Regions from separate parts of the Blautia sp. NSJ-175 genome, predicted to be linked through region 1. Evidence: predicted binding sites of a transcription regulator. Region 1 holds the regulator's gene; each other region holds the start of a gene.

Region 1 (3,174 bases):
CCAGTTTTGATTTAGCCGCATCACCAGGGATCACGGAAAAAGCCATAAAGGACAGAAAAGAGACAATTAACAATGTTATAATGAGAGTTCCTGTTTTTTTCACAATATATTTCATTCTGTCTTTCTCCTTTTCCGTGTATGTTTCCCCGGTACATCCGGCCGGGCTTTATTTTACTTTGTAGATTTTTGCCAGATCCAGAACGTACAGCGGATAGAATTCAAAACCACTGTATGACTTTCTGAGAGCAACCTCTGAAGCCATATCCTGAATGTAGACATTTGCCGCGTCATCTGCAAGAATGGTTTCCATCTTCTTGTAGAGTTCTGTCTGTTCTTTATCGTCTGTGCTTTTCTTTACCTGCTGATAGAGTTTATCATACTCTTCATTATGAAAGTTAATGAAATTTTTAGAAGAATCAGAGGTAAAACGCTCCAGCAGAGCACGGCCGCTTAAATAAGCTGCGTCCACACCGACTACTGTAGACTGGAATTTCCTGTCGCCGTAAACATCGCTGAGCCAGCTGTCCCATTCCACAAGCTGGATCTTGGCATTGACACCAATCTGTTTTAACTGCTCCACCAGTATCTGGGCAGTGTCCACATGCTGCTGATAGTTGGATGGCACTGTGATCGTCATGTCAAATCCGTCCGGGTATCCGGCTTCCGCAAGCAGGGCTTTGGCTTTACCTGCATCCTGCGGATATTTGTCTGCCAGCTCCGGCATGTAGTATTTGTCAAATGCAGGGAACATGCTGCTGCCGATTATGGTTCCCTTTCCGTCCGCGATCATATCAAGCACATCCTGGCGGTTCACTGCATAGCAGAGTGCCTGACGTACTTTTACGTTGTCAAAGGGTGCCTCTCCATTGTTCAGGTATAATGCCTGCACCAGATTCATGCCGCCTTCATAGATGGTAAAATCCTCACCTTTAAGCTGGGCAGACTGGTTGGAATCAATGCGTGCTACCATATCCAGAGAGCCGCCCTTTAATCCGGTCACAATAGCATTGCTGTCACTTACCACCTTGAAGGTGACCTCATCCAGATATGCCTGGTTTTCCGTATCCCAGTAGTCTGCGAATTTTTTGATCTTAATATTCTCCTGGGGAGACCGGGATGCATACATAAAGGGACCTGTGCCCACAGGGTTGGTCGCCAGATCCTGGGCATCTTTGGGAATGACAGCCACAATGAGGTAGGCCAGAAATTCTGTGTCAGCTTCTTTTAAATGGATGACAATGGTTTTGTCATCGGGGGTTTCGACGTTTTCCACATTAGAAAACGCCGCTATCAACGGTTCTGTTCCTTCCGTGATACCGGCGCATCGCTCGATCGAATATTTCACATCGTCTACGGTAACGTCCGCTCCATTGTGGAATTTTACGCCCTCACGAAGTGTAAAGGTGTAAGTCTTGCCGTCCTCTGAAATGGTATGCGACTGGGCTACTGCATCGATGTAATTGCCTTTTTCATCAGGCTTTACTAAGCCTTCATAAATGTTGAATAGGACTTCTTTTGTTCCTGCCGCTACCGATTTGTGTGGGTCAAGACTATCCTCAATATCCTGAGGAATTCCTACTACAATGGAACCTCCCATGGTTGGTTCCGCTTTTGTTTCTGTGGAACTTTCGTTGTTTTTGGACTCTTTACCGCTTTCCTTTTTGTCTTGGCAGCCGCCGAGTACAATAGTCAGGGTAAGTGCAAAGAGAAGTGTTGGTATTAATCTTGCTCTTTTCATGGTTTCTCCTTTAAACATTTGAAGTTCCCTCATTATTTAATTGTCATGGTTATTGTAGCGGAATGGTGGGGGGATTGCAAGTATTATTTTGGAGACATGGCCAAGGCTGGATCTGCCCGCCGCTCCACGAAACCTATCAATTCAGGATTTTTTTCAATTCGTCCATGAAGGTGTTTACGTCTTTGAACTCACGATAGACGGAGGCGAAGCGGACGTAGGTTACGGCGTCAAGGTCTTTTAGTTTGTCCATGACGATTTCGCCGATTTCGGTGCTGGGGATTTCGCGGTCTTCTTTGTTGAAGATCTCGGTTTCGATCTCATCTATAATTTTTTCAATCTGCTCTACGGAGATGGGGCGTTTGTAGCAGGCACGCATGATGCCGTCCTGGATCTTGGTGCGGTCGTATTGTTCGCGGCTCTGGTCTTTTTTGATAACAACCAGTGGGATCGTCTCTATTTTCTCGTAAGTGGTAAAGCGCTTGCCGCACTCGTCACACTGTCTTCTCCTTCGGATGGAATTATTATCTGGAACCGGTCTGGAATCTATGACGCGGGTGTTGTCTTGATTGCAAAATGGACATTTCATGTAAAGGTCCTCCTTGAACTTATGTTATGTAAAGTTACCTATGGGTAAGTATAGTACATATGGACGTCTTACGTCAATGATTTTCACTTGTATTTTTGTATGTTTTCTGCTAGAATGGCAACAGTTCAGATAAGCTGAACTGCCAAAGACAGTTCGTAACCATCCTGTCTATAAATAAAACTAAGGAGGAAAAAATGAGTATTCAAGAACCAAGTAACCGTTACAGTGTGATACGGGAAAAAAATCCCAGGGAGATTTTACTCCTTCGGGGAAACGGGTGCAAATGGCGCCGCTGCTCCTTCTGTGACTATCATCTGGATTTTTCCAGGGATGAGGAGGCCAATTTCCTTTTAAACGAAAGGGAGCTTGCAAAAGTCACAGGATGTTTTAAGAAACTGGAAGTGATCAATTCGGGAAGTTTTTGTGACCTGGATAAAAAGACTCTGGAACGGATACGCTGTGTCTGCGAGGAAAAAGAAATCCATGAACTGCATTTTGAATGTCACTGGATGCACAAGGATGAGATTCCAAAGGCACGGGAGTTTTTTGCTGAGAAGGGTATCCGCCTGAAGATTAAAATGGGAGTGGAAACCTTTGATTTTGATTTTCGCGAAAAAGGGCTCAAAAAGGGCATTACTGCCGAATCACCACAGGAGATTGCAAAGTATGCGGATGAGGTGTGTCTTTTGTTCGGGCTGACAGGTCAGACGCTCGATTCCATGAAAAAAGATATTGAGACCGGCCTGGCTTTGTTTGAGAGGGTCTGTATCAATATTATGGTGGAAAATTCCACGAAAATGAAACCGGACCGGGATGTGATCCGGCTTTTTGCCGAAAATCTCTATCCTGT
Region 2 (3,174 bases), on a different contig from region 1:
TGCCGGCATGTGTGAAGCTGCATTCACGCTGCTGACAAATCCGCCTGGTTCTGTATTGGGGGAACATTTCAATTCTTATCATATTACCGAAAAGAAAACCATCATGGTACTGCGAGATGTTTTTGTGAAAAATGTCCCCTTGTCAGCATATAGAAAAAGCGTTATGATGATAAGACAGTTTTACAGATTATCTCTGCGGACAGCAGGAAGACAAGTTGACAGAGACATATTATAGGAGATTTTTATGCAGTTATACGATTTAAACGAAGCAGAGGAGCGTGTCATCCTGGTAGGCGTTCAGGAAGGGGACGGCGACGATACGGAGGAATCCGTGGAAGAACTTGCGGAGCTTACAAAAACAGCAGGTGCACTGGTGGTGGGAACGGTGATCCAGAAAAGAGAGCGGATCCATCCCGGTACCTATGTGGGAAAGGGCAAGATGGAGGAGCTGAAAATGCTGCTCACGGCGCTGGATGCCACAGGCATTATCTGCGATGATGAGCTGTCGCCGGTGCAGATGAACAACCTGCAGCAGGAGCTGGACTGTAAGGTGATGGACAGGACTCTTCTGATACTTGATATTTTTGCGGATCACGCCTCCACCAGCGAAGGAAAGATCCAGGTGGAGCTGGCACAGCTTCGCTACCGGGCAGTGCGGCTTGTGGGGCTGCGTAATTCCCTTTCCCGTCTGGGCGGCGGTATCGGAACCAGAGGTCCCGGTGAGAAGAAGCTGGAGATGGACAGGCGTCTGATCAAGGAGCGCATTTCCCAGTTAAAGCGGGAGCTTGAGCAGGTGAAGCGCCACAGGGAGCTTTTGCGCGAGGGCCGGAAAAGGGACCGTGTCATGACAGCCGCTATTGTAGGGTATACCAATGCGGGTAAGTCTACCCTTTTGAATACACTGACAGATGCGGGGGTCCTTTCTGAGGACAAACTGTTTGCCACACTGGACCCGACAACAAGAATGCTGGAGCTTTCCGGGGGAACCAGGGTCTATCTGACGGATACCGTTGGCTTTATTCGGAAACTGCCCCATCACCTGATCGAGGCATTTAAAAGTACCCTGGAGGAAGCAAAATACGCGGATATCATTCTGCATGTGGTGGATGCTTCCAATCCTCAGATGGAAGACCAGATGCGTGTGGTATATGATACCCTCCGGGAACTGGAAGTGACCAATAAAAAGGTGGTGACACTTTTCAACAAGCAGGATAAACTTTCCGGGGAACAGATCCTCAGTGATTTTAATGCTGACCATGTGCTGCGCATTTCTGCCAAAACAGGGGAGGGCCTGGAGCGGCTGAAAGAAGTGCTGGAAAAAATCGTGACGGAAGATCAGATCTATCTGGAGCGCGTGATTCCTTATAAAGATGCAGGGATTCTGCAGCAGATCCGCAAGTACGGACAGCTCATGGAGGAGGAGTATACAGACGGCGGAATCGCAGTAAAAGCAAGGGTTCCAAAGGATATTTTCGGACGTCTGTAGGCCGTGATCCCGACCGGTCAAAGGCCGCAGAAGAGCAACGCAGGAATTAATAATTTGATTAATAAAACTGCCATATATTGGAAAATTCAAAGAATGTTTACAATATATGGTAGTTTTTACGGTTGACGAAAAGTATAACCTTTGCTACAATAGACCTACAGCGTTTATACAGAGGCTATTCTCTGTGAATGCGAGGCGGGGCGGCAAGATGGTCCTGCTTCTTTACATATAAGGAGGAAAAGGAATGTTTCAGGTAGTAAAACGTGATGGGGAAATCGCAGAATTTAAGCTGGATAAGATTGCCGAAGCAGTCAAGAAGGCATTCGATGCCACGGAGAATGAATACAGCAGTGACATGCTGGATCTGCTGGCACTCCGTGTGACTTCAGATTTCCAGAAGAAAATTGTAAAGGGAAAGGTTTCTGTTGAGGATATCCAGGACAGTGTGGAGAATGTTCTGATTCAGGCAGGTTACTCTGATGTGGCGAAGTCCTATATCCTGTACAGAAAACAGAGAGAAAAAATCCGCAATATGAAGTCCACCATTCTGGACTACAAGGAGATTGTAAACAGCTATGTAAAGGTGGAGGACTGGAGAGTCAAGGAGAACTCCACAGTGACCTACTCCGTGGGGGGACTGATTCTGAGCAATTCCGGTGCCGTAACGGCCAATTACTGGCTGTCTGAGATCTACGATACGGAGATCGCTGAGGCACACAGAAACGCGGATATCCATATCCATGACCTGTCCATGCTGACAGGATACTGCGCAGGCTGGTCCTTAAAACAGCTTATCAAGGAAGGTCTTGGGGGCATTGAAGGAAAAATCACCTCCTCCCCGGCCAAGCATCTGAGTGTGCTCTGCAACCAGATGGTGAATTTCCTGGGAATTATGCAGAATGAATGGGCAGGCGCCCAGGCATTTTCCTCCTTTGACACGTACCTGGCACCTTTTGTCAAAACTGACAACTTAAGCTATCCTGAGGTGAAAAAATGTGTGGAGTCCTTTATCTACGGCGTCAATACACCGAGCCGCTGGGGTACCCAGGCACCCTTCTCCAATATCACTCTGGACTGGACCGTACCGAATGATCTGGCAGAGCTTCCGGCCATTGTAGGCGGGGAAGAGATGCCGTTTAAATACAAAGACTGTAAAAAAGAGATGGATATGGTGAATAAAGCTTTCATTGAGACCATGATCGAGGGAGATGCCAATGGACGCGGTTTCCAGTATCCCATTCCCACTTACTCCATCACCAGGGATTTTGACTGGTCAGATACAGAGAACAATAAGCTGTTGTTTGAGATGACTTCCAAATACGGCACCCCGTATTTTTCAAACTATATCAACAGTGATATGGAGCCGAGTGATGTCCGGAGTATGTGCTGCCGTCTCCGCCTTGATTTGAGAGAGCTGAGAAAGAAAACAGGCGGTTTCTTCGGTTCAGGGGAGAGTACCGGTTCCGTGGGCGTTGTGACCATCAATATGCCGAGGATCGCATATCTGGCAGAGGATGAGGAAGATTTCTTCCGCAGACTGGACCATATGATGGATATTTCAGCCCGTTCCCTGAAAATCAAGAGGGATGTGATCACAAAACTTCTGGACGAGGGACTCTACCCGTATACCAGAAGATATCTGGGAAGCTTTGAGAATCATTTTTCCACCATCGGTCTTCTGGGCATGA
Region 3 (3,174 bases), on a different contig from region 1:
ACAGGCACATCCTTGTCATCCGCAGGTGTCATGCCGCCGCGCTCATACCAGGGGCTTAAAAAGGCACGGCATCCCATGGGGCTGATCACCCTTTTATACTTTTTGTACATACTGGAAATATAGCCGTCCCCGCTCATAGACAGCCAGTCCGGATACATGGTCTTTGCCGAACACGCAATGCCGGCCTCAAACACATCCTCGCTTACGCCGCCCTCTCCGTGAATTTCCTCATCATAGAGAAAGACAATTTTCGGAAACAGTACCGGCTTTTTGTGTCCCGCTTTTCCCTGCCCCTCTTTATGCACATTGAGGAGGGAAATGCTGCACATCTTCTCAAAACGTTCTGTTCCAAGCCCCAGCGTCACAGTCACGAAAGGATAATCTCCTCTGGAGGAACCGACGGTATTGAGCTTGTACTCAATCCCCTGCCAGCCCTGGTCAAAATCGCGGTGTACCTTGTCATACGCGTACTTTTCAGCCCTGTCCTGTGCATGCTCCCACTCCGGGTCCACATATTTCAAAAATTCTTCTTTATATTTTCTGTAGCTTTTCTCTGCATAAGGGGCCAGAATCTTATCCACCTCCGGCACCGTGAAACCGCCGTACTGCTGGGCAGCGGTGCTCAGGATAATATCCCCCATAACGTCAAATGCAGTGTCCAGTGTCTTCGGCTCGTTGTACCAGACATTGCCCATCTCAAATCCGCCCTTTAACACATTTGCCACGTCAAAGAGACAGCAGTTCATGGTATCCAGCCTTGCAGACTGGTCATGAATATAAATATAGCCGTCCTTGCATGCCTGCAGCTCATTGCGGTTCATAAAGAATTTCCGGTAAAGCTCCTTGTTCAGTTCATTGAATATCAGGCTTCTCTTGGTTGCAACCAGCGCACTGTCTGTGTTTGCATTGCTCTTGTCCCCGATATAGCGGATAGACTGGCTCTTGGTATAGACCTCGTCCATCATGTGGATAAAATCATGCTTATAATTTCTGTAATCCCGGTAACTCTTGGCAACCGCAGGGTTTACCTGCTCCAAAGCCCCCTCCACAATATTGTGCATTTCCTGGATCGTAATTTCTTTCTTCCCCAGGGACTCCGCCTTGTCTGTGGCATATCTGCACAGGAAGTCAATCTCCTTCTCCGTAAAGCTGTACATGATCCTTTCCGCGGATTTATTGACTGCCCTGACTATTTTCTGAACGTCAAATTCTTCTTTTGTTCCATCTTTCTTAATTACATAAATCATTGCCTTCACCTCATTGCAGCACTACATCTTGTGTCACTTATTATTTTATTCTTTTGTTATTACCAGATTTTGTATCACAAAGTATATCATGTTTCTTTCTGAAAGGGAAGTGGGAATATTGCACAAAATCCAGATGAATTTAATCCAATATCCCCACGAAAGCCTTGAGGCTTCAATATTTTTTATCTCGTAATATTATTCAGCCATTTATAACTTTTATATCGCTTCCAGGAAAACGGCACTTTGATCACCTCATCGCTGCACAGGATTATGTAAACCCATGGCATGGGTACGTGTATCACAAAGGCCGCCACAGCCGCAGCGAAAATGGAGCACAGCCACATGATTCCCACGTCCAGGAACAGCCCGAACATAGTGTCTCCCCCGGCTCTGAACACGCCTACCACCAAAGTGGAGTTGAAGGACTGTCCCACCACATAGTAGGACATGATCACCATCATGACCTGGAGATAGGATTTCGCCAGAGGCGTCAGTTTCAGCATATTGCACACAAAGGGCGAGATCACAAGGATCAGGATACCGCCCGCTGCTCCGAACAGAAGGGAAAGCTTTGCAAACCGGCTGCCGTAATCCCTGGCAAGCGCCTCTTTCTTCTCCCCGATCGCCTTGCCTATCATGATGGCAGTGGCGTTGGAGATACCGAATGCAATGACCATGGATAACTGTCTGCACACCTGTGCCACGGAATGAGCAGCCACAGACGCGCTGCCCAGATGCCCCACAATGGACGAGATGGCAGCCATGCCTGCGCCCCAGGCAAACTCATTGAGAAGCACAGGGAAGGCATACACGAAAAAGTCTTTTTCCAGCCATTTGTATCTTTTGAACATATCCTTTATGCGGATGCGCACTACATCATTTTTCTTCCGGGCATAATATACGACAATAATGACCTCAACAGCTCTCGCGCACAGCGTGCCGATAGCCGCACCTGCAGCCCCCAGGGCGGGAGCGCCCAGAAGACCGAAAATAAAAACCGCATTGAGGATAATATTGACGGACAGGGATGTGGCATACACCACCGTCGCGATCACTACACGCTCAATACTCCTGATAATATTCAGATATACATTGGTAAACGCTGCAAGTATGTAGGAAAACGCCACGATCCGAAGATAGCTCACACCCTCCGCAATGATCGCCTCGTCTGAGGTGAAGATCCGCATCAGCAGATCCGGCACGCACAGCGCCAGCGCCGTGAATACCGCAGCGGACAGGATCGCTATGCGGAAGGACATGCCCATGACCTTCTCAATGGTCCGGGTATCCTGCTTTCCCCAATACTGGGCAGTCAGCACACAGGCCCCTGAGGTCAGTCCGAAGAAGATCAGGGACAGGATAAAATATACCTGGTTCGCCAGGGAAACGCCGGAAAGCGCTGTCTCTCCCACTCTTCCCAGCATAATCACGTCCGTGGAGGTAACCCCCACGTTGATCAGGTTCTGAAGTGCCATAGGCATGACAAGCCGCATCACATTTCCGTAGAAGCGCTTGTCCTCTGTTGTCATACGAAATCTCATAGTTCGATCGTACCGTCAAAAACCACTTCCGCAGGACCTGTCATGTAGATGGTGTCCTCTTTTCTGTCCCAGAAAATCTTCAGGTCACCGCCCAGCAGTTTTACCGTTACCTCCTCCTCTGTATATCCGTTCATCACGCAGGCTGCCGCCACAGCACAGGCTCCTGTCCCGCAGGCCAGGGTCTCCCCGCTGCCTCTTTCCCAGACCCGCATCTCCACAGTCTTCTCATCTAAAACACGGACAAATTCTGTGTTGACACCCTCCGGAAATGCCTCGTGTTTCTCAAAATAAGGACCAATCTCCTTAATATCCAGTCCTTTCACATCCTCCATGAACACCACCGCATGGGGGTTTCCCATGGATACTGCAGTCACCTCATAGACCTG
Region 4 (3,174 bases), on a different contig from region 1:
TGGCTGTGACAAAATACTCCGGCAGGGACTTGTCATCCTTTATCTCAAACTGCTTCATATAGTTTTCCACGATCTTTGTGTACACCTTGTAATACACATCCGTCCCGTGCAGGGATTCTGTCTTCCGCTCATAGTAATTGGCATAGACAGGCTCAATGCCGCCGGAAATACCCAGCATGGTGGACAGGGTTCCCGTAGGCGCAATGGTCAGAAGCTGTGAATTGCGAAGGCCGTATTTGCCCACAAGATCTCTCGTCTTCTCCGTGGTATTTGCCATAAAATACGGGGTCTCCATGATTTCCTCCACGCAGCAGGCCGGAAATGCACCTTTGTCCCTGGCAAGTCTGGCGGAAGCCGCAATAGCGGCGTCTGCCATGGCAAAACCAATCTTATCGCACATCTCCACCGCCTCGGTCTCCCCATAGGTGATTCCCAGTTTGATCAGGGCATCTGCAAGCCCCATGATGCCAAGACCGATCTGGCGCCATTTTTCCACGCTCTCCCTCTGCTCGTCCAACGGATGCAGGGGCAGCCCCTCTTCCAGGACTTCATTCAATGCGTTCACGGATGCCTGCACACACTTCTTAAAGCTGTCGAAATCAAAGAACGCCGTATCTGTAAACGCATTCTGCACAAACTCCGCCAGGTTCACACTTCCCAGCAGACAGCTCCCCCCTGCGGGAAGCGGCTCCTCTGCGCATGGATTTACGCCCGCGTAGGCAAAATCCTCTGTATTACTCAGCAGGTTCCACCCTGTGATACGGTCCCAGAACAGGGCGCCCGGCTCTGCAAAATCCCAGTTTGTCTCCGCGATCCTTCTGAACAGTTCCCTGGCATTGACAGTCTTCTCGATCACTTCCCCGGTAACTTCCCGTGTGTAGTGCAGAAGATAGTCCTTATTCTCCTTGACAGCTTCCATAAAATCCTCATGGATGCGGATGGAAATATTGGCCTTTGTCACCTTATCCAGGTCTGTCTTCAGATCAATAAACTCCTGCACATCCGGGTGGGAGCAGTCTATGGAGATCATAAGCGCGCCCCGCCTTCCGTTCTGTCCGATCAGGGAAGTGACAAGGGAGTACAGTTCCATAAAAGATACGGAACCGCTTGTCTCCTTGGCCGCATTGTTGATCTTGGCCCCTCTGGGACTTAATTTTGATATATCAATGCCGCACCCTCCGCCGTAGCTGTAGGTCCGCGCCAGTTTTCTCGCACAGTCAAAAATACTTTCGATCTCATCTTCCGGTGGTGTAATGACATAACAGTTGGAATACGTCACCTTTCTGTTCTGCTTCTGAAGTCCTCTGTTGGAAAGGATCCTGCCGCCGAACAGGAATTTCTTCTGCCGGATATACTCTCCAATCTCCTCATTTCCCCCGCTGATCCTTGTAAGCCAGGCCTCGAAATCCTCATTTTCGCAGCAGTATTTCTTTGCCCAGATATCCATACCAAGCTGGTTCTCCTCTCCCAGCCACTCTTCTATTGTCATGTTATCGCTCCTTATCCAGATTTAGTCAACGATTTTAATATTACCACAATATATAGGGCAAATCAAGGTTTGAATGACATTTCCGAAGCAGCCACACGTCAGACCGGGGATTTTTGCAGTCTGTGTGCATGCTTTTGCTGCTGAGAAGCCGAACGGCTGGATCGTAACATTCTATTCTACACAGTCATTCTGCGCAGTCGGAAAGGAGGCGGCAGATTCCCTGTAATTTTTCGGGCTGATGCCGTACCGCTGTTTGAATATCTTGGAAAATGTCAGGGGATTTTCATATCCCACCTGGGCCGCGATCTGATTCACAGGTAAATCTGTATTTTTCAGCATTCCCACTGCCTTCTCCATTCGCAGATTCACTAAAAACTGCTGGGGAGAACAGCCCATCAATTTCTTAAAGCTCTTTGCCAGATAGCTTCTGTTGATGCCGATCCGGTCAGCCAGTTCATCTACCCTTACCTTCCGGTTATAATTCTCCACCAGAAACTCCTTGGCGTAGCTGACATAGGCTGCTGCGGAATAGGGGTATGTATCCTGGGTTTTATAAAGCGTCTGATACTCCTCAATAAGCTCTGACAGGAACCACTGCATCATGCTGTTTCTCCGCAGTTCATTCACCAGGGTAAGCTGGGGTATCTCCAGCATCCTTCTGATGATCTCATGGAGACGTTCCGTGCAAGTGACCTGTCTGACCAGCTGCTGCTGCCCGAACCCTGCCTTTGTGAGACATTCATAGGCTTTCAGACCGGAAAAGCCAATCCACATATAGACCCATGGCTCCTCCCGGTCTGCCTGATAGCTGCCCTTCCTGTAGGGCGGGATCAAAAACGCGTCGTTTTCCCCCAGATGAAAGGTCTGGCCCTCAATCTCCAGAGTGCCCTTCCCCCTCAGAATAATATGGATCAGGTAAATGGAACGTTTCGGCGGACTGTGGAAATAACCCGGCCTGCACTCCTCAATGCCGCAGTAGTTCAGCGCCAGTTCTACGGAATCCTGGCTTTCATTGTCCAAAAAAGCTTTGAATCTCAAATTCATCCCCGGGTTATGTTCCATTTTTCCTCCTATCTGTCCAGCCACCATCTGAGCACATCCCGGATCTGCACGTCCCAGCAGTCCCAGCTATGGTTCCCTTCGGATTCCTTCGCAGTCACTTCGATGCCCAGACGCTTCATGTGCTCCCAGGTACGTATATTGTCCTCATAGAGAAAGTCCTGCCTTCCGCACCAGGCATAAAGCCTGGGCATATCCTTCTTGGAAACCTTTCTTCTGCGGGCCAGTTCCCACAGATCATTGTCCGAGCCTCTCACAGGCGCCCCGCTTCCGAAGATTCCGTCCCAGAGCATCTGCGACTCCGGCTCCTCCTCCCTGTGCCTTTGCCGGGCTGCCGCAATATCCAAAGCCCCCGACAGCGCTGCCGCCGCACCGAAATTTTCACTGCCGTCAAGAGCAGCCTTCCATGCGCCATAGCCGCCCATGGACACACCGGCTGCCAGAATATCCTCTTTTCTCTCAGAGATATTGGGAAAAAATTCCCGGCAGATACCCGGAAGCTCCCGGCTTATGTAAGTCTGGTAACGCATGCCGTACTTCGTGTCCGTATACCATCCCAAATGTACCTCCGGCATGACCACCGCAATCCCCAGCTCACTGACATAGCGCTCTATGGAAGTTCTCCT

What was found. Region 1 encodes NrdR, which represses ribonucleotide reductase genes. Its sites were predicted from a motif close to CACAANATNTTGTG; they were not measured.
Region 2: the regulator NrdR is predicted to act here: its motif matches at 1,585-1,598, upstream of MUB35_RS16325 (ribonucleoside triphosphate reductase).
Region 3: the regulator NrdR is predicted to act here: its motif matches at 1,267-1,280, upstream of nrdD (anaerobic ribonucleoside-triphosphate reductase).
Region 4: the regulator NrdR is predicted to act here: its motif matches at 1,534-1,547, upstream of MUB35_RS16905 (adenosylcobalamin-dependent ribonucleoside-diphosphate reductase).

What each region holds. Positions count from the first base shown of each region.
Region 1 is NZ_JALIFQ010000018.1:22,210-25,383, reverse strand. It holds gene MUB35_RS22535 (ABC transporter permease) at 1-115, opposite strand, end outside; gene MUB35_RS22530 (ABC transporter substrate-binding protein) at 167-1,738, opposite strand; gene nrdR (transcriptional regulator NrdR) at 1,875-2,324, opposite strand; gene MUB35_RS22520 (radical SAM protein) at 2,519-3,174, shown strand, end outside.
Region 2 is NZ_JALIFQ010000010.1:34,387-37,560, reverse strand. It holds gene hflX (GTPase HflX) at 245-1,486, shown strand; gene MUB35_RS16325 (ribonucleoside triphosphate reductase) at 1,731-3,174, shown strand, end outside.
Region 3 is NZ_JALIFQ010000001.1:588,419-591,592, reverse strand. It holds gene nrdD (anaerobic ribonucleoside-triphosphate reductase) at 1-1,247, opposite strand, end outside; gene MUB35_RS02685 (MATE family efflux transporter) at 1,430-2,788, opposite strand; gene dapF (diaminopimelate epimerase) at 2,785-3,174, opposite strand, start outside.
Region 4 is NZ_JALIFQ010000010.1:174,289-177,462, forward strand. It holds gene MUB35_RS16905 (adenosylcobalamin-dependent ribonucleoside-diphosphate reductase) at 1-1,489, opposite strand, end outside; gene MUB35_RS16910 (AraC family transcriptional regulator) at 1,661-2,551, opposite strand; gene MUB35_RS16915 (alpha/beta hydrolase) at 2,560-3,174, opposite strand, start outside.